DNA from 2 places in the Paenibacillus sp. J31R122 genome. Region 2 is predicted to be linked to the other one. Evidence: a T-box and tRNA genes for the amino acid it is inferred to sense, from the RefSeq annotation. Region 2 holds a T-box; the other holds one or more tRNA genes.

Region 1 (11,912 bases), on a different contig from region 2:
TTGATCAATCGGTACAACATCCACCAAATACCAATCCAAATATTTTGATTTAACAGAGCTGAGCAGATAGCGTTTGTTATCTAGCTCCACAACTTCCTGCATCGTATCTTCTAAGCTTTTCCCGTCCAAAAAACGAACAAGCTCATTCGAAAGCTGCTCACTAGCGCTGCGGTTTAAGATCGGTGTTTCTCCCTTATGATAGAACAAGGGATCTCCTCTACCGCCTGCCTTATACGTGTCCAGCATATTCTGAATATTTTCATGGTAAAAGCTGGCTTGTACGATCAAGTTACTGCCTTTAAGAGCATCCTGCTGCCCTAATGAATCGGTATAAAACCAATGAAACGCTTTCTGCTGATCCGTATTAGCAGCTTCTACATCGCCATAGGACCATTTGCCCGTGACATTTCTTTTCAAGTAATCATCGTCATAGATAACCATGTTGCTATAATTCGATATCGCCTCTTTGTTTAACTGCGAGTAGACAGTAAACTTGACCGGCCATATGCTCGTTATTCCGGACTGCAGCATCATCTTCTCCTGAATGACGTATCTCGTCTGCATTTTGTCATAGCGATCGTCCCAAATGTTTAATCCATTGAATTTGCGAACGTTCGGGTCTCTTGAGAAAGTCACCACGAAATCCATCGTTTGATTGATACGCGAATCAATTTGGCTGGATAGAAATGAGAGCTGCTTACTATTCGAAGCCTGAAGTTCCTTGTCGATAACATGAAATGAGACGCTGTTGGAATATGTGAAAAAAACGATGATCGGTATGAATAGTATGATGATCAACCCGTTCATTTTCGCGAACAGGCTCATCTTGAAGCCCATCTTTTTTCTGACAAAACTTATGCCTCTGCCCAGCTTCATTTGCCTTCCCCCCAGAAAATGTCCCTAACAAAACCCTATCGATCCTAACAATGTCTTATAGTTCGATGTAGGTTCGTGTTGTTATTATATATAGCAGGGCTTCACCTCATATACAAATGAAATTTTATGGAACGGGAGAGAGCTATGAACCAAACTACAACATCAGATATCAATCTCAAGGCCACCACCCGAAAAGTGAAAAAAAGAACAGGGTACAAAGTGCCGTGGATTCTCCATCTTATGGTGCTGCCAGCTGTACTGTCAGTTTTTGTTTTTTCCTATTTGCCAATGTCGGGCATTATTATGGCTTTTCAGGATTATAAAGCGTCACTCGGATTCGCCGACTCTCCATTTGTCGGTCTGAAACATTTTCGATACATGTTCGAAAATGACTACTTCATAAAAATAACTATGAACACACTCTTATTTGCTTGTTCCAAGATTTTTTTGAATTTATTGATCCCCTTCACCTTCGCCTTGTTGTTAAACGAGGTCAGGAATATGGGATTCAAAAGATCCATTCAGACGCTCGTCTACTTGCCTCACTTTCTTTCCTGGGTAACCCTTGGAGGAATATTAATCGACTTGCTCTCCCAAACCGGAATCGTTAACCAGTTTCTGACGAGCGTGTTCGGTATAAAACCGATTTTCTTCTTGGGCGACGGTACCTGGTTCCGAATTACGATTATTTTCAGTGATGTTTGGAAGGAATTCGGCTTTAACACAATCATATTCCTTGCTGCGCTTGCCGGGATAAACCCAGCAATGTACGAAGCGGCAGAAGTAGACGGAGCAAGCCGACTTAAGCAAACTTTTTATATCACAATACCGTCACTCATACCGATTATCATTGTGGTCGCGACACTCGCACTAGGCAACGTGCTGAATGCGAACTTCGACCAAGTATTTAACCTTTATAGCCCGATGATTTATCAGCAAGGCGATATCATTGACACGTTCGTTTATCGACAAGGCTTGCTGGGCGGGCAATTCAGCTTCGCAACGGCCGTCAGTCTATTCAAATCGGTAATCAGTTTAGTGTTAATCGTTATTTCCTACCGACTTGCATATAAATTCGCCGGATATCGAATTTTCTAGAACAACTAGCACGAATAAATAAGATCAATCTCGAGTGTCCTTAATTATATCTTTTCGCTCGATACAAACGTGCAACGCCGTCCTGCGGACGGCGAGGCCGTTTTACTTGAAAGGGTGACCGCTTATGTATCACAAAACGCTTTCTTACCGTATTTTTAGCGTGTTCAACTATGTCCTGCTTGCAATAGTATCCATCGTTTGTCTTCTACCGTTGTATCACTTACTGATGGTTTCCTTAAGTGACTCTGCTCCCGCCAATGCAGGACTTGTTACGTTCTGGCCAATCGATTTCACGTTAGAAGCTTACGCTACGACGTTCGATAATGAAAACTTTGTAACATCCCTTTGGGTATCAGTCAAACGTACCGTGCTAGGTACAGCGCTAGCTTTGACTGTGAACTCTCTGGCAGCGTTTGCTCTTTCCAAAGATAATCGTATATTCAGAGGCAGAAATGTTTACCTATGGTATTTCGTCATCACGATGCTATTCAGTGGCGGCCTCATTCCAAGCTACATTCTTATTATGAGGCTTGGCCTTTTGAACAACCTGCTCGCTTTGATTTTACCGGGTCTCGTTGCGGTATACAACATTATCCTGCTATTGAATTTCTTTCGTACCGTACCCAAGGAGCTGGAGGAAGCTACATTTATCGACGGAGCCGGACATTTTAGAAGCTTCATATCGATTTATCTGCCTATATCCTTACCGGCCATTGCAACGATTTCCTTGTTTACGATGGTGGGACATTGGAACGCGTACTTCGACGGACTTATTTATATGAAGGGATCTGAGAATCTCCCGCTTGCGAGCTTCATGCAAACCCTCATTGTCCAAGGAAGTACAACTGGCTTTGATCCTGCAGTAGTTGCCAACATGTCGCAGCGAACACTCCGAGCATCACAAATTTTCATCAGTGCTCTACCAATTTTGCTCGTTTATCCGTTCCTACAGCGTTTCTTCGTTAAAGGTATCGTCATCGGAGCCGTTAAAGAGTAGGCACCTGATCATAAAACAAATAGTCGCAAAATATGGTCTGTCCCTCGAAAGGGACAGACCTTTTGTTTTATTAAGCCTATATGGTTTCTGACCGTCCACAATTGCATGTGCTGCATGGTCTTGTCCATCTTCTCCAAGTAGAATAGTCTCTTCTACGTGGTTCGTCAAGTAGACTACTTCCAGTAAAATCGCCGGCACCTTGAGGGACGCTCGTCCGGATCGACGAGTCAAGCAATAGCAGATCAGGTTTAAATTCCTCTATATCTCATAATCCATCTGCCTTCTGATTGGTGCTTGATAAGTGTCAAAGAATCAAATAAGATTACTCTACATCTACATAGAACAAACAAGAAGGAGTAAATACATGTCCTCAGTAAAGGGAACAAAGGAAGATCCTTGGAAGTTAAAAACACCGCCTCAGACATCTGAATACGAAATGTATAAAGATGAAAAAAACGGTATAGAGGTTTTAGTCTGCACCGTTGGGAAAACAGTGCTGCATTATGATTATCGCTGTATTGAAGACCTGCACAATATGCTCAAGCATCAAGGTGAATGGATCGAGCTGGGAAGTGCCGATGAGCAGAAACCGGCAAAAGAAGGTACAGTTGAAGCATGGGGTCGCTCGTCTGAAAATCCCATTGGCGGTTGGTATGGTATGAAAAAGGGGCTGCGCGGCAGATTTGGAATGTATATACCTCCTTTAATGGAGGAGCTGGGGCTCGCGGAAGTTGAGCATAACCCACGGAACAATCGGATGAGAGCAAAATAAATGAAGCATAAAACATCGACTAGAGTCGGTGTTTTTTTTATATTAGAGTCAAATTTGTGTCTATTCCCCTCTTTCGCGTCTCTCTTTGCATTCCCACTCCATTACCGCCTGTTTTACTAGCCCAATAAAATGTTAGAATAGAGTATTCAGTTCAAAATAAAAGTTAGGAGCATAACAAGTGCGTGTACATCCAATTTACATTTTACGTATAACAGGACTTTTAGATGGTATTTCATTATTAGTTTTACTAAGTATCGCTATGCCCATGAAATATATTTGGGGGATAGACAAAGCTGTAACGGTTGTCGGAAGTATTCACGGTGGTATTTTTTGTTTATATGCACTAGCTATACTTTATTCTGCCATTCGAGTGAAGTGGAACCTTCTTTGGCCTGCTGCAGCACTAATAGCAGCTTTTATACCATTTGGCAACTTTGTGCTTGATTGGAAGCTTAAGAAGGCACAGGCCAAATATAGTGTGAAGCCTTTTAACTATGCGCTGCTCGTGTATAGTATTGTGTTTTTTTCCTTTTTTGATTTATTCTCACAACTGCCAGTCATGAGTACATTTGCGACTTCTGTCGGTGCTAGCTCGTTTGTTGTAGGATTTGTCATTGGGCTGTATTCGTTATCTAATACGCTTGGCAATATTTTATCCGGTATTATGACTGATAAAGTCGGACCTTTCAAAATATTAATGGTCGGATTGCTTTTATCAAGCATTGCTTTGCTGCTTTATCATTTTGTTGATCAACCCTTATTCTTAATAATCGTTCGACTCATACATGGTTTTGTCGCCGGGTTAATAGTTCCAGCTGCTTTTACATTCTCAGCTAATACGACGATCAATGATCAGCATGGAAAAAAAGTCGCCTTTACCGGAACATTTGTGGGACTAGCCGCTATTATCGGCCCTGCTTTCAGCGGAATAATGGCAAGCAAAACCTCCGTACCGTTCGTCTTTACTTGCGTAGCTATATTGGGATTTTCACTTAGTATCCTGTCAGCCATTTTTCTCAGAAAGTACAAGATAATGAAAAAAGGGAAGGACAATGCTGTCAATCAATCATCCGTCTCGATCTTCAATGCAGATGTAATAAAAGCTTATGGCGGTGCCTTTTTCTTAATGTTCTCACAAGGCGTGATCGCTTATCTATTACCCTTGCATGTTCAAACTCTTGGATATGATTCCAAATTAAGCGGCACCTTAATGAGTACTTTTGGAATCATTGCCGTTCTAATATTTGTACTTCCTACTAATCGTATTTTCGATCGTGTCGCTTCATCAATAACGATGGTCATAGGAGTTGGCTTAATGGGAATAAGCCAACTGCTGATTAGCCAATCAACAACGACAATAGCACTTTATTTCGTGTTAGGTTTATATGGAGTAGGCTTCGCCTTCTTGTTCCCATCTATCAATACGATGCTCATTAAAGCTACTCCAGCTGAGCTGCGCGGGAAAGCATATGGTTACTTCTACGCCTTCTTCTCTCTAGGTGTAGTTGCCGGTTCCTCTACGTTAGGCTGGCTGCCCTTCAACATAATCGAAGGGTTTATATTCACAGGAATCATACTTTTGCTATTTGCCGCTTTCGTCGCCTTCAACAAGCAAAGAGAACACGTATTAAACCACTAGCGAAGTACGTACAGTACCATCAATAAAACAAATCAACCACTTCCAGAGGACGTGGTTGATTTGTTTTATTGTGAAGTTCATTTAACTCGCTCTTCTATCTTGGGGTGTCGCCACCTTACAGGGACCTCGCAAGTCGAAAACCGAGATCATCAATTCGAAACGTAGGGTGACTCCGGCGGCGGCACGTCGACCCACAGCCCCTAGCCTCTTCCGCCCAGCTTCCACCTCGGAAAACTCTGTAGGAGCCATATACTTTCTCATCGTATAAATCCCAACACCATTCCCAAACATTCCCTAACATATCGTAGAGCCCCCACGCATTTGGCAGCTTTTTACCTACCTCATGTACCATGCCTTCAGAGTTTTCATGATACCAAGCTATACCATCAAGCTCGCCGTACCGATACCCAGTTGTTCCTGCTTTACACGCATACTGCCATTCCGCTTCCGTAGGAAGACGATAGCCAGCCGCTCCCCAGTTACAGACGACACTCTCACCATCATCACTTATCGAGTAATATTCCTTTAGACCTGATTGCTGAGATAGCAAATTACAAAATAAGATCGCATCCTCCCATGAGACATCCACGGCAGGAGCCTGAGATTCATCATTAGGTTCAACAGTCTTTTGTAATATTGAGTAGAGTAACTCTTTCGTGACAGGTACCGGTGCAAGCAAAAAAGAATTCACCTCTACCGTCCATGCAGTCTTTATTCGATCGTCCCTTAAATCAATATGACCAGCAGGAATTTTCACCATTGGATACTCAGCCTGACTACGCAGTGCTTCTATCACCTATCTTCCTCCCGTTCCATCTTCTACTTCAACATGCTTAACTTTTCAATCGCTTCTTGTTCGGTCGGCAAGAAAAAGAAATCATTTCCGCTATTACATTCATAGATGAAATCTTTAAGGCTTTGACTTGGATACACAGAAAAATCTCCAATAAAAGCAACCTTCACACGATAATTGATGAACTTCTGAAGGATTTCTCCTGCAAGGCGTGTTTTCAAATCGAAAAAGCTGTCACTCAGCACGGATTTGTTTATCATAATACGATCGCAGCCCGCTTCATAATGTACAGTTGCCATACCTACTATCATCGCTAGCTGCCCGTATGCAGCGGTTGGAGAAACCTCTATAGACATATGTCATAAAATCTACATAATAACTTCCAATTTGTCAATTTAAAATACAAACAAACACGTCCAGTTGGGCGTGTTTGGTATCATATGTATGGTGGAGACTAGGGGGATCGAACCCCTAACCTCATCGTTTTCAGCGATGCCCGCTCATAGCTTTACGGTCCATGCTGTAGCTGAAAAAGGTCAGCAATGACGCAGTGATCGCAACGATCCCTCCGACCCAGGAAACATCGATGAGTCCCTTATTCGTCGTGACAAATCCCCCAAGAGCCGATCCAAACGCGATTCCTACGTTTACGGATACAGGAACCAACGATGAAGCCAAATCTTTCGCAGACGGAAAATGTTTATCTGCTAAATCAATGAAATACAATTGCATGGTGGAGTTCATTGTATAAACAAAAAGAGCAATCAATAATATACTAATCAATGCCGTCACTATTGAATTAGAGGAAACATACAACGACGTGAGGATGGCAGCTTGTATAAGAAACACATACCGCAGCTTTCCTATCCCGTTTCGAATCGCTATTTTACCGCCAATTAACGTACTGAAGACGGAAACAACACCATAAAGTAAAAACACAAGGCTAATATACCGGTTAGGCACCGAGAGCACTCCTTGCAGCAGAGGAGTTAGATAGGTGTAAATGGTATATGTCGCTCCAATACTTAATGCAGGAATAAAAAATGCGATGACAATACGCGGATTGGTTAATAAACCGATTTGCTTTTGCAATGAACTCTGCGTACCCTTCAGCCCTTTGGGTATTGTCGCCGAGCTTGCGATTAGAGAAACAATTCCCAAAACTGCGGTAAACCAAAAGGCCATTTGCCAACCGCCCCATTGTCCGATATAGGTGCCAAGCGGCACCCCGATTACGCTTGCTATTGTAAAACCCGCAAATATAATCGAAATAACCGGCCCCCTTTTGTCGGCAGGCACCGTTTCACTCGCAACCGTCATTGCGAGTGCGATCAATACTCCGGTAACAACGGCAGTGATCATTCTGGAAGCAACAAGCAGTGCGTACGACTCGGATAAAGCGGTTATGATGTTGGCTGCAATAAATATCCCGATCAAGGCAAGCATTAACGGGTACTTGGAAAATCGGCTGAATATAGCCGTCAAGATTGGCGTACTTACTGCAAACGATATGGCAAAAATCGATACAAGGGCTCCTGCTGTTGAAATGGCGATATTCAAGTCATCTGACACTTCAGTGAGCAGCCCGACAATAACAAATTCACTCGTTCCCAAGACGAAAGTTAATAAAAATAAATTGAAGACCAGCAGCTTGTGTTGTTTCGTCAAAGGTGAATCTCCTCTCCTTATGATCTTCAGTCATGCTCTTTCTACAGCGATCTGGACCTCGGCAACGTGAGATTCCGGATCGCTTGATTTTTCATGGGGAAGACAGATTTCGCGACGCGGCTCATTCTCCTTAATGCGATATCCGTTCCGTTCGATCCATAATGCCAATTCCGTGCTTGCAGTACAGGGGCTAGTCGTCCGGCAAAGATGAATAAGCGTGGCCATCATCGGAACTTCCGGCAATCGTTTTACCGTAAAGGGAGGACGGCTCGGTAAATCTAGCGTCAGCGGACGAGCTACTTCGATGTCGATCTCATCCTCGCTATCTTCGCAGCCGTGCCAAAGTACAATTTGAGGTGTAGAGGACTGGATGGAATTCCCTAATTGATCGTCCAATTGTTGGAAAAGCTCTGGAATTTGCCTATGTGAAGATTTATGGCGGTAAGACAGCACAAGTTGAGGAGCAACCTCCTTCAGAATGATATCGTGTGAATTCAGGTTTTCACCTTCATTATCGATGAAACAAAGTCGTTCCTTGATTTGAGCAAGTCTGGCCAGCTCCTTATCCAAGTTAGACTGAATCTCGTTTTGCTTTAGCCGAAACATTCCCCTGATTTGTTCGAGTGAGATTTGCTCTCCTATCATCTGGCGAATTTGGTCTAATGAGAAGCCCAATTCTTTATAAGCTAGAATACGATTGAGTTGAAACATTTGCTCAGCGGAGTAATACCGATACCCTGTAAATTTGTCGGTGCGATCCGGCTTGAGCAAGCTCAACTGGTCGTAGTAACGAAGCGTCTTAACGGACACCTGGCTGATTTTTGAAAACTCACTAATTTTAAACATCACTACATCTCCTTGCTTAAGAAGTTCTATTTCCCCTTGGTCTTTACCGAGTATAACTCTCCTGTCAAGGGGAGAGTCAAGCTATACGGATATGCTGTTTTAAGTAAAGTAGATTTAGAAGGCCTTCCGACACCCATTTTGCACCTCAGAAAGAGGCTGTCCCAAAAGGTCAATTGACCTTTGGGACAGCCTCTGATTATTTGACGTTTTATATCGCAAGCCGTTCCATACACGCCTATATCAGCTTATGTCTATACCACTTGTCCCCTTTAAATCGCCATGCGAAGATCAATCCGCGTATGCCCCATTCAGCGACCATAGCCAGCCATACGCCCATCAGACCAAATTGAAGGGTAATTCCCAAAATATAGCCGAGAATGATACGGAACAACCACATCGAGAGCAAGGATGCGATCGAGGTGAATTTTGAATCCCCGGCTGCGCGTAATGCTGATGGCATAACAAAGCTTAATGACCACAGGAAAGGTTGTGCTATCGATATCAGCAATATAAGCGAGAATATCGCAGGGACAATCTCTTTTGGCGGAGAGTAAATACTGACTAGCAATGGATAAAAAGGCAATATGATAGCCGTTACCAGCACGAAAAATACGGTGGAAAGGCCCATAAAGGATTTAATAAATTTCCTTGCATCCTGGATATCTCTTCGCCCGATACACTGCCCGACAACTGTTACAACGGCAACGCTCAGTGCAGTTCCCCCGATTTGAAAAAGCATCGATAAGGAGTTGCTAATCGCATTGACCGTTATGGCTAATGTCCCTAATTGTACAATAAACGTTTGTGTTAATAATTTTCCTCCATTGAAGAACATTTGCTCCGCTGCAAATGGAATTCCGATGAACATAATTTTTTTTAAAATTGTAAAATTAACTCGCAGTGCATTGCTTATTTTAAAGCGGAGCGTCTGATTATATTTCAACAAATAGATTAATGAAGCAGCCATACCCAATACTCTAGCTAGAATCAATGAGATTGACAGTCCAATGACTCCCATATCAAATAACTTAATTAGTACAATGTTAAAACCAAAATAAGATAAATTCAAAATTAACGATAAGACCAGACAAGCCTTAGTCTCTGCAACACCTCTCAGAACGCCGGTCACAGCTTGATAAATGGCAATAAACGGATATGAGATACAACTGCCTATCAGAAAAATCTTCGCGTTGTGTAATACATCGGAATCAGCCTTGCCAAAAAGCAGATTTAAAGCGGATGTATGAAATAATATAACGAAAACACTGATCACTAAGGATACAATTGCTACCGCGGAAATGGCTTGCGATGCAGCCTTAGATACCATCTCTTGATTTCCGCTGCCTTTATATTGCGCCACAATGACTGTACCGCCTGTCGCAATAGCGACAAACAGATTAATAATGAACATATTAATCGAATCTACCATACTCACTGCACTGACAGCTGCAACGCCAGAAGAACTTATCATCGCTGTATTCATTAGACTTATCAGGACGATGAAAGCTGAATCCACAAATATGGGAATAATAATGGCGAAAACTTGTTTGTAATCCATTGAGTTTCCCGTGAAATATTTGTTTAATAAAGAAACGCTTTTTTGTTGAATACTTGATCCTATTCTAAGCAAAGCATCATCACATCTTTTCTTGAACTCTGTAGAGAGAGAACTCTCGTTGTCTAACTGCTTCGCATTATTATACCACTGCTATGCTAAGTACACGATTTTTTATTACATAAATCAGGTTTAGAGGAATATACCACTTCAATTATTTAGGTAAGTTTCTCTCAGAAACTTTATAGATTGGTTGATTAGTGCTTTTAAAACATCAATATCAATGTCTGCTACTTTGTTGATGTAGAGGCAGGCTTTTCCTGACGTATGTTTTCCGAAGTCCCGCAGCAACGTCTCTCGTTCCGTATCACCTGTCGCAAAATACAAGCTGATCTTTGCTTTTCTAGGTGAAAATTCTGTCGAAATTGAATTAATGCTACAGTAACATCGTATATTTACTTACTAATTATAATAGATAACTTATAATTAACATGTTTGTTTAATTCGATTAAAAATAAGTCTAATTCATGGTTGGATGGAAACCTACACGAAGGGTCTTTCCAACAGCATATTAGTACCTGACGATGGAGAATCTATCTCTTTATAATCCTTACTCTGGTCTTGGTTCAAAAAAAACGCAACCCTTATCAGGTTGCGTTAAATGTCTTTCCACGCGTTTTAGTCCAAGCCGTGTTCATTTCGAATATCGTACAAACCTTGAACCAGCAGTTCCCCAGGATCTCGGTTCAGCTGCAAATGTGTTAACAATAGATGCAAAGGAATCGCGCATACGTTATTTCCTTCTATGATCGTTGGAAATCCAGCTTCAAAAACCGGACCATGACTTTCGTTCCACGCTAAACCCGCATGTACCTGCTCTGGAGCAAACTCTTCACTTACAGCTTTTATACATTGCGGAACGAGTATTTTGTCGATTATCGCTTTAGCCTCGTCTTCGCTTGAAGCCGGTTGTGGAAGGGATTTCCCACCCTTGATTTCCATAAGATCTACGAAAAATGAAGCCATCCACACTGCAGGATCATTGCCCGATTGGAATCTGGCGATTAACTCGCGTAGAAAAAAACCGCAGGAATATACACTATCCAATTCGTCCTTAACATGAAATACAAAAACCGGGCCGTAAGCTTCCAAATTCAACACTTGTCCTTCAACGTCGTTAAACTGCCTTTTTAAAGCAACGAGGCCATTATGGTGGACAGCCTTTATAAGCTCTGCCCAATTCTCCTCGGTCATAGCAGTTTGCTTGCTGTTTGCTTCCTCGTTTATTGTCTCATTGTTCATTTTCACAGCTCTCCTGTCTCTTATCATACCATCTAGTCAGTTGCACCTCGTAATTCGCTCGGTAACCTTTCTGCAATCCTGGCATGTATTCCTCATTTGATTACTTCCATTATAGGCATGTATCCATTAATCTAGCAATCACTCTACTATAGCAAAATTCCTCCAACTAAAAAAACAACTTACGAAGTACTCGAATTCTTCTAAGCTGTTCTCAAATTAGGGAACATGAATCGTTCTTTGTACGACCAGCTTTAACATATTTAAGCTGAGCCACGATGATGACACTAATGATTACCAGAAGAAACCACGAGCTGATCTTACTGAAACTAACCATCTGCCAGGCTTGCTGCTGATCAGGGTATTTCC
Region 2 (11,912 bases):
TTCGCGGCGATTACCGGACCGCTCAGCTATATTCTATGTTTCTTTCTTGCATGGCTCATCAACGAATTGTCGCCTAAAATTAGGGCAGTTATAACGTTGCTATTCTATGCACCTTCCATCTCAGGAAGCGTCTATTTAATATGGCAGGTTGCCTTCTCCGGTGATTCATTCGGCTATGTCAATGCTTTCCTGATAAAATGGGGATTTATATTTGAACCGATTCAATGGCTTCAAAATCCCAAATATATGCTGGCGATTATTATGCTAGTGCAGCTATGGTTAAGCCTCGGCACGGCCTTTCTTGCCTTTATAGCTGGATTGCAGGGAATGGATATGACGCTTGTTGAAGCTGGAGCGATTGATGGAATAAGAAACCGCTGGCAGGAGCTGTGGTTTATTACACTGCCTTCACTACGTCCAATGCTGATGTTTGGCGCTGTTATGCAAATTACAGCTTCATTCGCAGTCGCTGAGGTGGCAACGAGCCTTGTCGGTTTCCCAAGCCCGCAGTATGCGGGACATACAATCGTAACCCATCTGAATGATTTCGGGACGATTCGTTTCGAGATGGGATATGCTAGTTCCATTGCAACCGTATTATTTGTTCTTATGCTTGGCTCGAACATGGTCGTGCAGAAACTGCTTCGGAAGGTGGGTGATTAGAGAGCATGAATATTAGCTTTCGTTTGCGTCGAGAGAAGAAGCTCAATCGTTCTCTTCCTGTTGATATCGCTTTATTTCTTATACTAGCAGCAGCGGGAGCATTTATGGCGGTGCCTTTCGTTTTCATGATCAGCACTGCGCTGAAGCCATTGGATGAGATGTTCCTGTTTCCTCCGACATTTATTGTACGCTCTCCAACACTGGATAACTTTTATGACTTAATACTTATTTTTTCTAACGCATGGGTACCGATATCACGTTATGTGTTTAATACCCTATTTGTTGCATTCACCGGAACGGTCGGACATGTCATCTTGGCATCCATGGCGGCATATCCGCTAGCAAAGCTGAAGCTTCCGGGAGGGAATATCCTATTTTCGATCGTTGTCCTGTCATTGATGTTCGCTTCTCAGGTAACCGCGATTCCCAATTATTTAACGATTACTTGGCTTGGCCTACTGGATTCTTACTGGGCGCTCATATTCCCAGCGCTCGCCACGTCGCTAGGTTTGTTCCTAATGAAACAATTTATGGAGACGATTCCCGATGCACTAATTGAAGCCGCAAAGATTGATGGCGCGAGCGAGTACCGTATCTTTTGGACCATAGTCATGCCAATGGTTAAGCCTGCCTGGCTAACACTTATCATTTTTTCCTTTAAAGGTTTGTGGGGAACGGGCAGCGGTGGTCAAGGCGCTTCCTATGTGTATAGCGAGCAGTTGAAAACGATGGATTATGCTTTTAGCCAAATTTTGTCCGGAGGGTTTGTTCGTTCAGGACCGATGGCTGCTGCTTCACTCATCATGATGCTTGTGCCGATTTCGATCTTTATACTGACGCAAAGCAGCGTTATGCAGACTATGTCGACATCAGGCCTGAAAGATTAATAGAGAAAGGGGGGAGCGCAATTGGCGTCCATAAGGGGCATTTTATCAGTTCTTATCCTTATGAGCTTCATGATCGGCTTCACTGTTCCGGCTCATGCTGTTCCGGCCAATTCTCTTCCTGATTATGGATATAACTATTCATACTGGCAACAGGCAGAGCCTGCACCGTACCCTTATTTGGCTGAAAAGCATGTGTACGGTTCAGAACTCGGAATTGGTAATTTTAATGTTCCGCAGGATTTATTCGTTGCCGATGATCGTCGGATTTACATTGCTGATACGGGAAACAACCGCATCGTTTCCTTAGATGAGAATGGTCAGCTTATTCGTACGATAGATAGCTTTGACAATGGCGGGAAGAAGGATGTATTCAACAAGCCTTATGGTGTATATGTAGGTCCTGACCATATTATTTATGTGGCGGATACGTACAACAACCGGATTGTTAAACTTACCAATGACGGTAAGTTCATCGAATCATTCGGAGCTCCTACTTCCAGCATCATTCCAAAGGAATTTCAATATTTCCCTTTGAAAATAAATGTCGATAAGTTTGACCGGATGTATGTAATCGCACAAGGTGCTTTCGATGGGGTTATGGAGCTTGACTTTGAAGGTAACTTTAAAGGATATGTTGGAACGATTAAAGTTAGATTTAGCCCAATTGATAGATTTTGGAAGCGTTTTGCAACCAAGCAGCAGTCAGAGCAAATGGAGTTATTCCTGCCGGTTGAATTCAGCAACATAGATGTCGATGATCGTGGTTTTATTTACGGCGTATCCGCTGAGACCAATTCGGAAAAACCGATCAAACGCTTCAACCCTGGTGGGGATGACATATTGCGCCGAGAAGGATATTTTAATCCGAAGGGTGACATTGGGGTATTTTCTTCGTCGACAGAAGTAGTAACTAGCACAAGGTTTAGAGGTAGCTCTAGATTCATTGATGTCCTTGCTGATGAAAGCGGTATGTACAGCGGTTTGGATGCCACACGGAATCGTATCTTTACTTATGACCGTGATGGCAATCTCCTCTATCAATTCGGAGGAATCGGAACGCAGTCGGACAATTTCCAAAAAGTAGTTGGGTTTTCGATGGTTGGAGAGAAAGTAGCCGTACTAGATAATGAGATGAATCGTTTGACATTTTTTGCACCGACACGCTACGGCCAGCTGATTCGTGAAGCTGCCAAAGCTCATTATGCGGGTAAGGTAGAAGAAGCGGAAACTGCTTGGAAGCAAGTGCTTCAACTGAACGCTAACTTCGATATTGCTTATATTAGTATGGGGAAAGCGGCGCTCAAGAAGGACGAAACTAAGCTGGCTATGGAATATTTCGAAAATGGTAATAACCGAAAATACTATTCTGAGGCGTTCAAACGTTATCGTAAGGAATTTGTATGGAATAATTTCGGAACGATGATGACGATCTTGATTTCCGCAGTTGCACTATTTGTTGCTGGCCGTATTTACTGGGTTAGAAGACAACCTAAGCTTTATTTTGTAGAAACGGGTATATTGAAAGCTCCATTCTATACGATAATGAGACCGTTTAACGGCTTCTGGGAGATGAAGTTTGAGCAGAAGGGCAGAGTAAAGATTGCGCTGTTCATTGTGGGCGCACTCATCGTAACGATGATTCTGAAACGCCAATACTCTGGATTCATTGTCAATACCAACAGGTTGTCAGAGCTGAATAGCATTGATGAGCTTATTTATATCGTGCTGCCGTTTGTATTGTTTTGTGTGGCCAACTGGTCACTTACAACACTTATGGATGGAGAAGGAAAGTTTAAAGAAATTATTATGGCTGTCGGTTATTCACTACTGCCGCTTGTCATTTTGTATCTGCCGCAAATCATATTTAGTAATATGATTACGAAAGAAGAAGCAGCTTTCTATTATCTAATTGATTCGATAGCTATTGTCTGGACGATGTTCCTATTGTTCGTTGGTCTTATGACTGTTCATCAATACTCTATTTTCAAAACAATTTTAACACTATTCCTGACTGTTATCGTGATGATATTTATTGTCTTCCTAAGTATTCTCTGCTTCAGCTTGCTGCAGCAGGTCATGGCATTCGTTATTTCAATCATTACAGAAATTAGGGCAAGAGCGTGAGGAGGTACGTGCATGAGTAAGATAAAAAAACGGCTGACGATCATGATAGTATGCTGTCTTATTGCAGCAGTATCTCTAAATGAGACTCTATTTCGGAGCCAGACTGAGGCTGCTGTCAGTGGTCAGCAGGTGAACAAAGATAACCTTGAAGTGACCATTGCTTCCGTAAACAGTCTTCCCGATGGCATAAGCATGATTGCTGAGAATGAGCATCTTGAGCTTTATCTTGATAAGATGACGACTGCGGTCAGTGTGAGGGAGAAGCGTAACGGTCAAATATGGACGACAAACCCAATTGATAATGATAAAGATGCGATTGCTGCGGGTATGAACAAATCCAATCTAGCCTCACAAATGATTATCTCGTACTACAACGATAAAGGGCATGAATCCTTTATTAACAATTTCGATGAGAGCATTAAGAAAAATCAATTTGAGATTACTCTCATCGATAAGGGTGTCAAAATTAGTTACGAAATTGGAAGCTCGGAGAAAGGATTAAGCTCCATTCCAGCAGTAGTTACGAAGGAACGATTTGAAGAACGGATTTTGAACAAAATTGAGGATGAGAAGGTCAGAAATAAACTTCGTACTCGCTTTTTTTTCAATGAAGAGAAGCAACAGTATGAGCGTAAAAAAATGCAAGATTATATCGTGAAAGACGTTGTTTCGATTCTAGAGTCCATTGGCTATACAAAGGAAGACGCGCAAGAGGATAATGCGTTGGCAGATGGTGGAGAAACGGTAGTAAATGCCGCACCCAATTTTACAATTCCTATTACGTATCAGCTAGATGGTGATAATCTCGTCGTTCGAATTCCAACCGAAGAGGTTAAGGATACTGAACTATTTCAACTCCACACGTTGCAATTGCTGCCATTTTTCGGAGCCGCTGAACAAGATCAAGAAGGGTATATATTTGTCCCGGATGGTTCAGGAGCGCTCATTAATTTGAACAGCGAAAATAAAGCGGCGCGTGCCTATGAAGTTCCGCTTTATGGTAAGGACCAGACGCCCTATAAGAGGGAGACTCTAATTCAGCCTACACAGATTTCAAGATTTCCAGTGTTCGGCATAAAACGTGATAACTCCGCTATGTTTGCCGTTATTGAACAAGGAGACGCACAGGGAAAAATCACTGCGGATACGAGCGGAAAGCTGAATAGTTACAATAGTGTAGGTGCCAAGTTCCAAATGAAGGACATGGAATTGGTCACTTTTAGAGCAGGATCAGTTAAGAAAGCAATTCCCAAATTTTCAGAAATGTATGATGATGGCATTCAGATTCGCTATGGATTTTTAGCGAATAGTGAGGCAGATTATATAGGGATGGCTAATTATTATAGAGACTATCTGATCAGTAAATACAATCTGACTCGTCAAACAAGTGGCAGCAACACGCCTTTCGTTCTGGATCTGATCGGCTCGATTCCCGTCCGCAAAAACTTTCTCGGTATTCCATATCAATCTGTTGAAGCGGTAACAACCTATTCACAGGCAATGGAAATACTAGACTTATTGGAACAACGAGACATATCCGACATTCAACTTAAATATTCAGGATGGTTTAACAAGGGCTTTCAGCATTATCTCCCGTCATCAATCAAACTAGATAAAGTTCTTGGAGGCGAGAAACAGTTTGAAAAGTTATTGAACTATGTTGAGGAAAAGAATGTCGAATTGTATCCAGATGTTGCTTTTAATCGGGTATACGTGGATGGAAAGGGCTTTAAACCTTCGAGAGATGCTACGCGCTTCTTTAATTGGAAGGAAAAGATAGCCATGGATAAAGATATTGTAACAACGAATTCTCAATTTTTCCTGTATTATTTACTTTCTCCAAGTAAATTGAGTGGTGTCGTAAAGGGCTTTTTGAAGGATTATGAGAAATACGATATAGGTGGAGTTTCTTTACGTGACATGGGAGAGGACTTAAACAGTGATGTTACTCCACGTGAAACGATTAATCGACAGGAAACAATCGGGATAATAGGTGAAAACCTGCAACTGATTAAGAACAAAGCCGAAAATATTATGATTAGCGGAGGTAATGCTTACACATTGCCTTATGCGAAGACGATTGTTGATGCACCGCTTACGAGCAGTAAATTTAATATTGCTGCTGAAGAGATCCCTTTCTTCTCCATTGTTTTGCATGGATATGTAGACTATTCGGGAACGCCTTTGAATCACGAGCGTGATCAGAATAGTAAAGCTGCCTTGCTTAAAACACTTGAGACGGGGTCAAATGTATACTATCAATGGTTCTACGCACAACCTTCCGTAATTCGGGACACGAAGTTAAATGACTTGTATTCTGCTCACTATATGGATTGGTTTGAGGAAGCGGTACAGCTCTATAACGAAGCGAATGCGGTTCTGAAAGACGTACAGGACCAAACGATTACAGGCCACCGTAAGTTAGCGGATGGCGTATACGAGACGACTTTTGAAAAAGGTAAAAAAGTAATAGTAAACTACAATAAAACAGCGGTTACTGTTGAAAGTATTTCTGTTGAGGCAGAAGGTTACCATGTGATCGGCGGTGGATTATGATAATGCGTAAAATTCCGACGCTTCAGCAGAAAAAGTCTAGATTAGGCATGTTATTCGTATTACCGTGGTTTCTAGGATTCGTTTTCTTATTTATCATTCCGTTGTATGAATCCTTTATATACAGCTTAAATGGGCTAACGCTTGGAAAAGGCGGCTTCATTACAGAGTATAAAGGGTTTTCATATTACAAGGAGTTATTTACGTCGCATCCCACGTTTACTCGAACACTGGTTGAATCGATTTCTGATCTTTTGATCAATGTGCCGTCCATCACGATTTTTAGTTTGTTCGTTGCTACGTTGATTAATCAGAAGTTTAGAGGAAGGGTATTTGCACGAGCTATTTTTTTCCTTCCTGTCATGCTTGCAGCACCCGTACTTTCACTAGAGAGCAGCGGCGAGATGGCAACCATTGCTTCGACGATAACAGGTGCATCACCTGAGGGCGGGGGCGGAGCATTTTCATTTACTAGCTTCGAGTTGGAGAGATTGCTGTTTGAAGCTGGTGTCGGGGGTGGGTTAATATTCTATATAACCGATTCAGTTGATCGGATTTATGAGATTATTAGTTCATCTGGTGTTCAGATACTGATTTTCCTTGCAGCGCTCCAGTCCATTTCTCCTTCTCTTTACGAAGCAGCAAAAATTGAAGGAACGACAGGCTACGAAGCGTTTTGGAAAATCACTTTTCCAATGCTCAGTCCAATCATGTTGACGAATATTGTCTATACCGTTATTGATTCCTACAGCACTAATGCATTAAGCAAAATGATATCGGACACTGCGTTTGTATCACTCAATTTCAGCTTGAGCGCAGCGATGGCATGGGTGTACTTCGTTATCGTATCGCTTATTCTAGTAGTGACAATGGGACTCGTCTCACGTAAGGTGTTTTATCAAGACTAACAGGATAGGGGGGGGGACTGTGAAGCTGGCCCACCATTCAAGCACAGCAGCATGGAGAGAACGTGCAAGGCGATTCAACTTGCTTAATTGGAGTAAGCATTGGAGTTGGGTAACCGTTCGAACGATACTTGTGATCGGGTTTTGTTTTGTTATTTTATACCCATTGTTTTTCAAGCTTTCAGTGTCATTCAAGGATCGTGTGGATTTGTATGACTCAACCGTACTTTGGATTCCTAAACACTTCACATTGGATACGATTAAGATTGCTTTTGAAGCACTTAGTTATCCAAAAGTATTTATGAATTCCTTAGCTATTGCAACGATCTCGACGATCTTACAGGTCGTTTCTTGCTCCTTGGCAGCATTTGGTTTTGCTAGGCTGGCCTTTAAAGGGAGCAAGTTATTATTCGGCGGCGTGCTCTTTACGATTATCGTTCCTGTACAAACCATTATGATCACGACCTATCTAAATTATCGTTACTTTGATGTTTTGGGTCTTGTCCAATTGTTCACCGGGCAGAAGGGAATTAATCTGCTAGACAGCTATTGGCCTTTCATCCTTCAGTCAGCTACCGGAATGGGAATAAAGAGTGGTTTGTTTATCTTCATATTCATTCAGTTTTTCCGAGGTCTTCCTAAGGAGCTGGAAGAGGTTTCTTACATTGATGGATGCAGCGTATTTCAATCGTTTTGGCGTATTATGTTGCCTAACGCGGTACCAGCGATGGTAACAGTTCTACTGTTCTCGTTCGTATGGCAGTGGAATGACAATTATTTCGTTTCTCTATTCCTGACATCTTCGGAAGTACTATCGACAAAGCTTCCAATTATGTGGGCTTCGTTCTCTATGACAGATCCACTATATGCTTATATGATAAAAAATGCGGGGGAGCTGCTGTTTATTGCTCCGATCGTACTATTGTATATGTTTGCTCAACGTTATTTCGTAGAAAGCGTAGAGCGCAGCGGATTGATAGGTTAAGCTATTCTCAAAAAGGGCTTCCCTAAAAGGTTTAACGAACCTTTTAGGGAAGCCCTTTTTGAATTGTGTACAATGCTGTTATATAAAGAAGCTGTGATTTGCCCTTTGTTGTTCAATCGATTTGCTTCGACAACGGAGAAAAGTCACACGTATTCGGTTATTGGAAGAAATGATGATGAGAATTGATTCGTAAATAAACTTAGAGAAAACAACGTATTAATGAACCATAATTGTTGCATCGTGACTGATGTTTGCATATAATATAGATTAATGTATCATAATCGATGTAAAGCTATGATGGAGAAGAGTAAGCAGTGCTTTCGCACAGGGAGAAGACACCGTTGATTGAGAGTGTCTTTGTGAAATAAGGCTGCTGAAGTTCACTCCGGAGCAGACCCCTGAAACGCCGAAGCGGTGTGCCGCGAAGCGCAAGTAGGGTGCGTACGGTTCCCGCCGTTATGGGGCTAGAGGAATTACAAGCTTCCGTCAGTGCAAAGGATGACGTTATTTTAGTCATTTACGAGCACTAAGGCCAGGCAGTAATTCAAATTAGGGTGGTACCACGGTTCTTTCGTCCCTTTAGGGAGAGAGGCCTTTTTTTTGTGCAAATATAGGAAAGTAAAAGTTTCACGCTTATACTCCGCCTAGATTTCACAGCGGAACGAATGCTTTTACCGCAAAGACGGCGCCAGCCGTTTACGCTTGAATGATTGAGGAAAGATGATATGGAGGCGAAGAAAAATGAAGGAACGTTTGGAAGGGCTGCGCGTAGAAGCGCTTCAAGAGCTGCAGCAAGTGGAAAACCCACAGCAGTTAAATGATTTACGTGTTAAATACTTAGGAAAAAAGGGCGCGTTGACTGAGATTTTGCGCGGCATGGGCGGACTCAGCGCGGAAGAGCGTCCGGTTATTGGTCAGGTTGGCAATGAGGTTCGTGCGGCAATCGAGAGTGTAATCGAAGAGAAGCAGGCCGCATTCCAACAAGCTGAAACAAATAATAGACTTCTTGCGGAGACGCTTGACGTAACGCTGCCTGGCAAGCAATTGCCAACAGGTTCTGTTCATCCGTTGAACAAAGTGGCACAGGAGATTGAGGATATTTTTATCGGATTAGGCTATACAGTAGCGGAAGGTCCAGAGGTTGAGACCGATTACTACAACTTTGAAGCGTTGAACTTACCGAAGAATCACCCGGCTCGCGATATGCAGGATTCGTTCTACATTACGGATGATATATTGATGCGTACGCAAACGTCACCGGTACAAGTGCGAACAATGAAAGCCAAAAATGGCGAAACGCCAATTCGAGTTATTTGCCCGGGTAAAGTATACCGCCGCGATGATGACGATGCGACTCATTCGTTCCAATTTAATCAAATCGAAGGACTTGTTATCGGCAAAAACATTCGAATGAGCGATTTGAAAGGGACGCTGCTGCAGTTTGCACAGCAAATGTTCGGCTCCCAAACACAAATTCGTCTACGTCCAAGCTTCTTCCCATTCACAGAGCCAAGCGCTGAGGTAGATGTAAGCTGTGCCCAATGCGGCGGAAAAGGCTGCCGGATGTGCAAGCATACAGGCTGGCTTGAAATTCTAGGCTGCGGTATGGTGCATCCGCGCGTACTTGAAATGGGCGGCTACGATCCTGAAGAGGTGAGCGGCTTTGCATTTGGTATGGGTGTTGAGCGTATCGCGTTATTGAAATACGGCATTGACGATATTCGTCATTTCTATACGAACGATCTGCGTTTCTTAAGTCAGTTTGCGAGAATGTAACAAAGAGAGAAGGGAAGAAAAACGATGAATGTATCCTATCAATGGTTGAATAAATATATCGATCTTTCTGGCTACACAGCGGAAGAGCTAGCAGAGAAGATGACGCGCGGCGGTATTGAAATCGATGTCGTGGAATCCCGCAACAAGGGCGTGACTGGCGTAGTAGTCGGCTATGTTAAATCGAAAGAAAAGCATCAGGATGCGGATAAGCTGAACGTATGTAAAGTTGACGTCGGGACGGGAGAAGAACTTCAAATCGTCTGTGGCGCTAAAAATGTCGATGCGGGGCAGCTTGTTCCTGTAGCTGTTATTGGAGCAGTACTTCCTGGTGACTTCAAAATTAAACGCGCGAAGCTGCGCGGCGTTGAATCACAAGGTATGATCTGTTCGGCAAAAGAGCTTGGTCTAAATGAAAAGCTGCTGCCGAAGGATCAGCAGGAAGGAATTCTGGTATTGCCTGCATCAACAACGATCGGCGCATCAATTGGCGACGTTCTAGCAATTAATGATGAAGTGCTTGAGCTTGATCTGACTCCGAATCGTTCGGATTGTCTTAGTATGATTGGCGTTGCTTATGAAATCGGCGCTTTAACGGGACGCGAGGTTCTTTTGCCAAATGCGTCTATACCGGCCAGTACTGTGAAAACGGACGGTCTCGTATCTGTAAGTATTAGCGCTCCTGAGCATTGCTCGCATTATTCAGCTCGTTATATTAAAGATGTTAAAATCGGTGCTTCTCCCTTGTGGCTGCAAAATAAATTGATCGCCGCTGGCGTGCGGCCGATTAATAACGTCGTTGACGTAACCAACTTCGTAATGCTTGAATATGGCCAACCGTTACATGCTTTCGACGCAGATCGTCTGCCGGGCGGAAGAATTGATGTTCGTCTTGCGAACTCAGGTGAAACGCTTGTAACTCTCGATGATCAAGAGCGCAAGCTTGAGCCTCATATGCTCGTTATTACGGACGGTACTAATCCGATAGCGCTTGCGGGCGTTATGGGCGGAGCTAGCACAGAAGTAACGGATTCAACTGTTAATATTTTACTGGAGTCGGCAAGATTCGACGGCGGAACAGTTCGGAAAACGTCACGTCAGCTCGGACTGCGCTCGGAATCAAGTATAAGGTTCGAGAAGGAAGTAGATCCAGCAAGAGTGATTCCTGCACTTGACCGCGCTGCAGCTCTAATTGCCGAGCTTGCTGAAGGTCTTGTTACGGATGGAATCGTTGAGGTTTCTACTGGCGAGGCTCAAACAACAAAAATTGACCTATCTTTAGATAAAATTAACAGCTATCTTGGAACGGATCTATCTCGTCTTGAAGTACAGACGATATTTGGCCGTTTACATTTTGAATATGAGCTTTCTAGTAATGACTTATTCACAGTGAATGTGCCGACACGTCGCGGCGACATTACCCGTTCTGTTGATTTAATTGAAGAGGTTGCCCGTTTATATGGCTACGATAACATTCCTACAACGCTTGTTCACGGAGATGTTATACCGGGCTCGCTTACTAAGCCGCAAGCGATTCGCCGCGAACTGCGTAAACGATTGTCAGATGCTGGCTTGCATGAGGTCGTAAGCTATTCCTTCACTGGGCCTGAGCGCACTAAGCTGTTCCCGGTGTTAGCTGAGAATACGAAGCCCGTACAATTGGCAATGCCGATGAGTGAAGATCGCAGCTTGCTGCGGACTACGCTTATAGCACAGCTGCTGGAAACAGCGGCATACAACCGTAATCGTAAAAATGAATCCGCGGCATTATTTGAAATCGGCAGCGTATTCCATACCGATGAGGAGCAGCTTACTCGTTTGCCACAAGAGAAGCACCGCTTTGCAGCGCTTTTAACAGGAAATCGCACAGAGGCGCAATGGAGTGGCAAGGCGGTTCCGGTTGATTTTTATGATGCGAAGGGGATTTTGGAGACGGTATTCGGGGTGCTTGGTTTAACAGCCAGTGTAACATACGAAGCGGCTCAGCCAGAGCATTTCCACCCAGGAAGAACAGCAGCTGTT

What was found. The T-box of region 2 lies ahead of pheS (phenylalanine--tRNA ligase subunit alpha). A T-box ahead of a tRNA ligase gene usually reads a tRNA of that ligase, here a tRNA-Phe.
Region 1: it encodes a tRNA-Phe, which carries the amino acid that the T-box ahead of pheS (phenylalanine--tRNA ligase subunit alpha) is inferred to sense. The anticodon was not compared.

The regions. Positions count from the first base shown of each region.
Region 1 is NZ_JBWDNM010000003.1:217,420-229,331, reverse strand. Features, by position in the region: gene AC0YN7_RS07285 (sensor histidine kinase) at 1-876, opposite strand, end outside; gene AC0YN7_RS07280 (ABC transporter permease) at 1,117-1,974, shown strand; gene AC0YN7_RS07275 (carbohydrate ABC transporter permease) at 2,099-2,971, shown strand; gene AC0YN7_RS07270 (DUF6855 family protein) at 3,336-3,743, shown strand; gene AC0YN7_RS07265 (MFS transporter) at 3,922-5,382, shown strand; gene AC0YN7_RS07260 (formylglycine-generating enzyme family protein) at 5,498-6,142, opposite strand; gene AC0YN7_RS07255 (DUF4180 domain-containing protein) at 6,202-6,531, opposite strand; tRNA gene AC0YN7_RS07250 (tRNA-Phe) at 6,621-6,690, opposite strand; gene AC0YN7_RS07245 (MFS transporter) at 6,662-7,843, opposite strand; gene AC0YN7_RS07240 (MerR family transcriptional regulator) at 7,874-8,689, opposite strand; gene AC0YN7_RS07235 (MATE family efflux transporter) at 8,925-10,247, opposite strand; gene AC0YN7_RS07230 (DUF1801 domain-containing protein) at 10,455-10,697, opposite strand; partial or broken gene AC0YN7_RS07225 (Lrp/AsnC family transcriptional regulator) at 10,700-10,792, opposite strand; gene AC0YN7_RS07220 (hypothetical protein) at 10,923-11,546, opposite strand; gene AC0YN7_RS07215 (DUF817 domain-containing protein) at 11,758-11,912, opposite strand, start outside.
Region 2 is NZ_JBWDNM010000011.1:112,562-124,473, reverse strand. Features, by position in the region: gene AC0YN7_RS18830 (carbohydrate ABC transporter permease) at 1-663, shown strand, start outside; gene AC0YN7_RS18825 (carbohydrate ABC transporter permease) at 669-1,550, shown strand; gene AC0YN7_RS18820 (YIP1 family protein) at 1,572-3,674, shown strand; gene AC0YN7_RS18815 (DUF5696 domain-containing protein) at 3,687-6,230, shown strand; gene AC0YN7_RS18810 (carbohydrate ABC transporter permease) at 6,233-7,135, shown strand; gene AC0YN7_RS18805 (carbohydrate ABC transporter permease) at 7,155-8,117, shown strand; T-box leader at 8,403-8,699, shown strand; gene pheS (phenylalanine--tRNA ligase subunit alpha) at 8,859-9,893, shown strand; gene pheT (phenylalanine--tRNA ligase subunit beta) at 9,918-11,912, shown strand, end outside.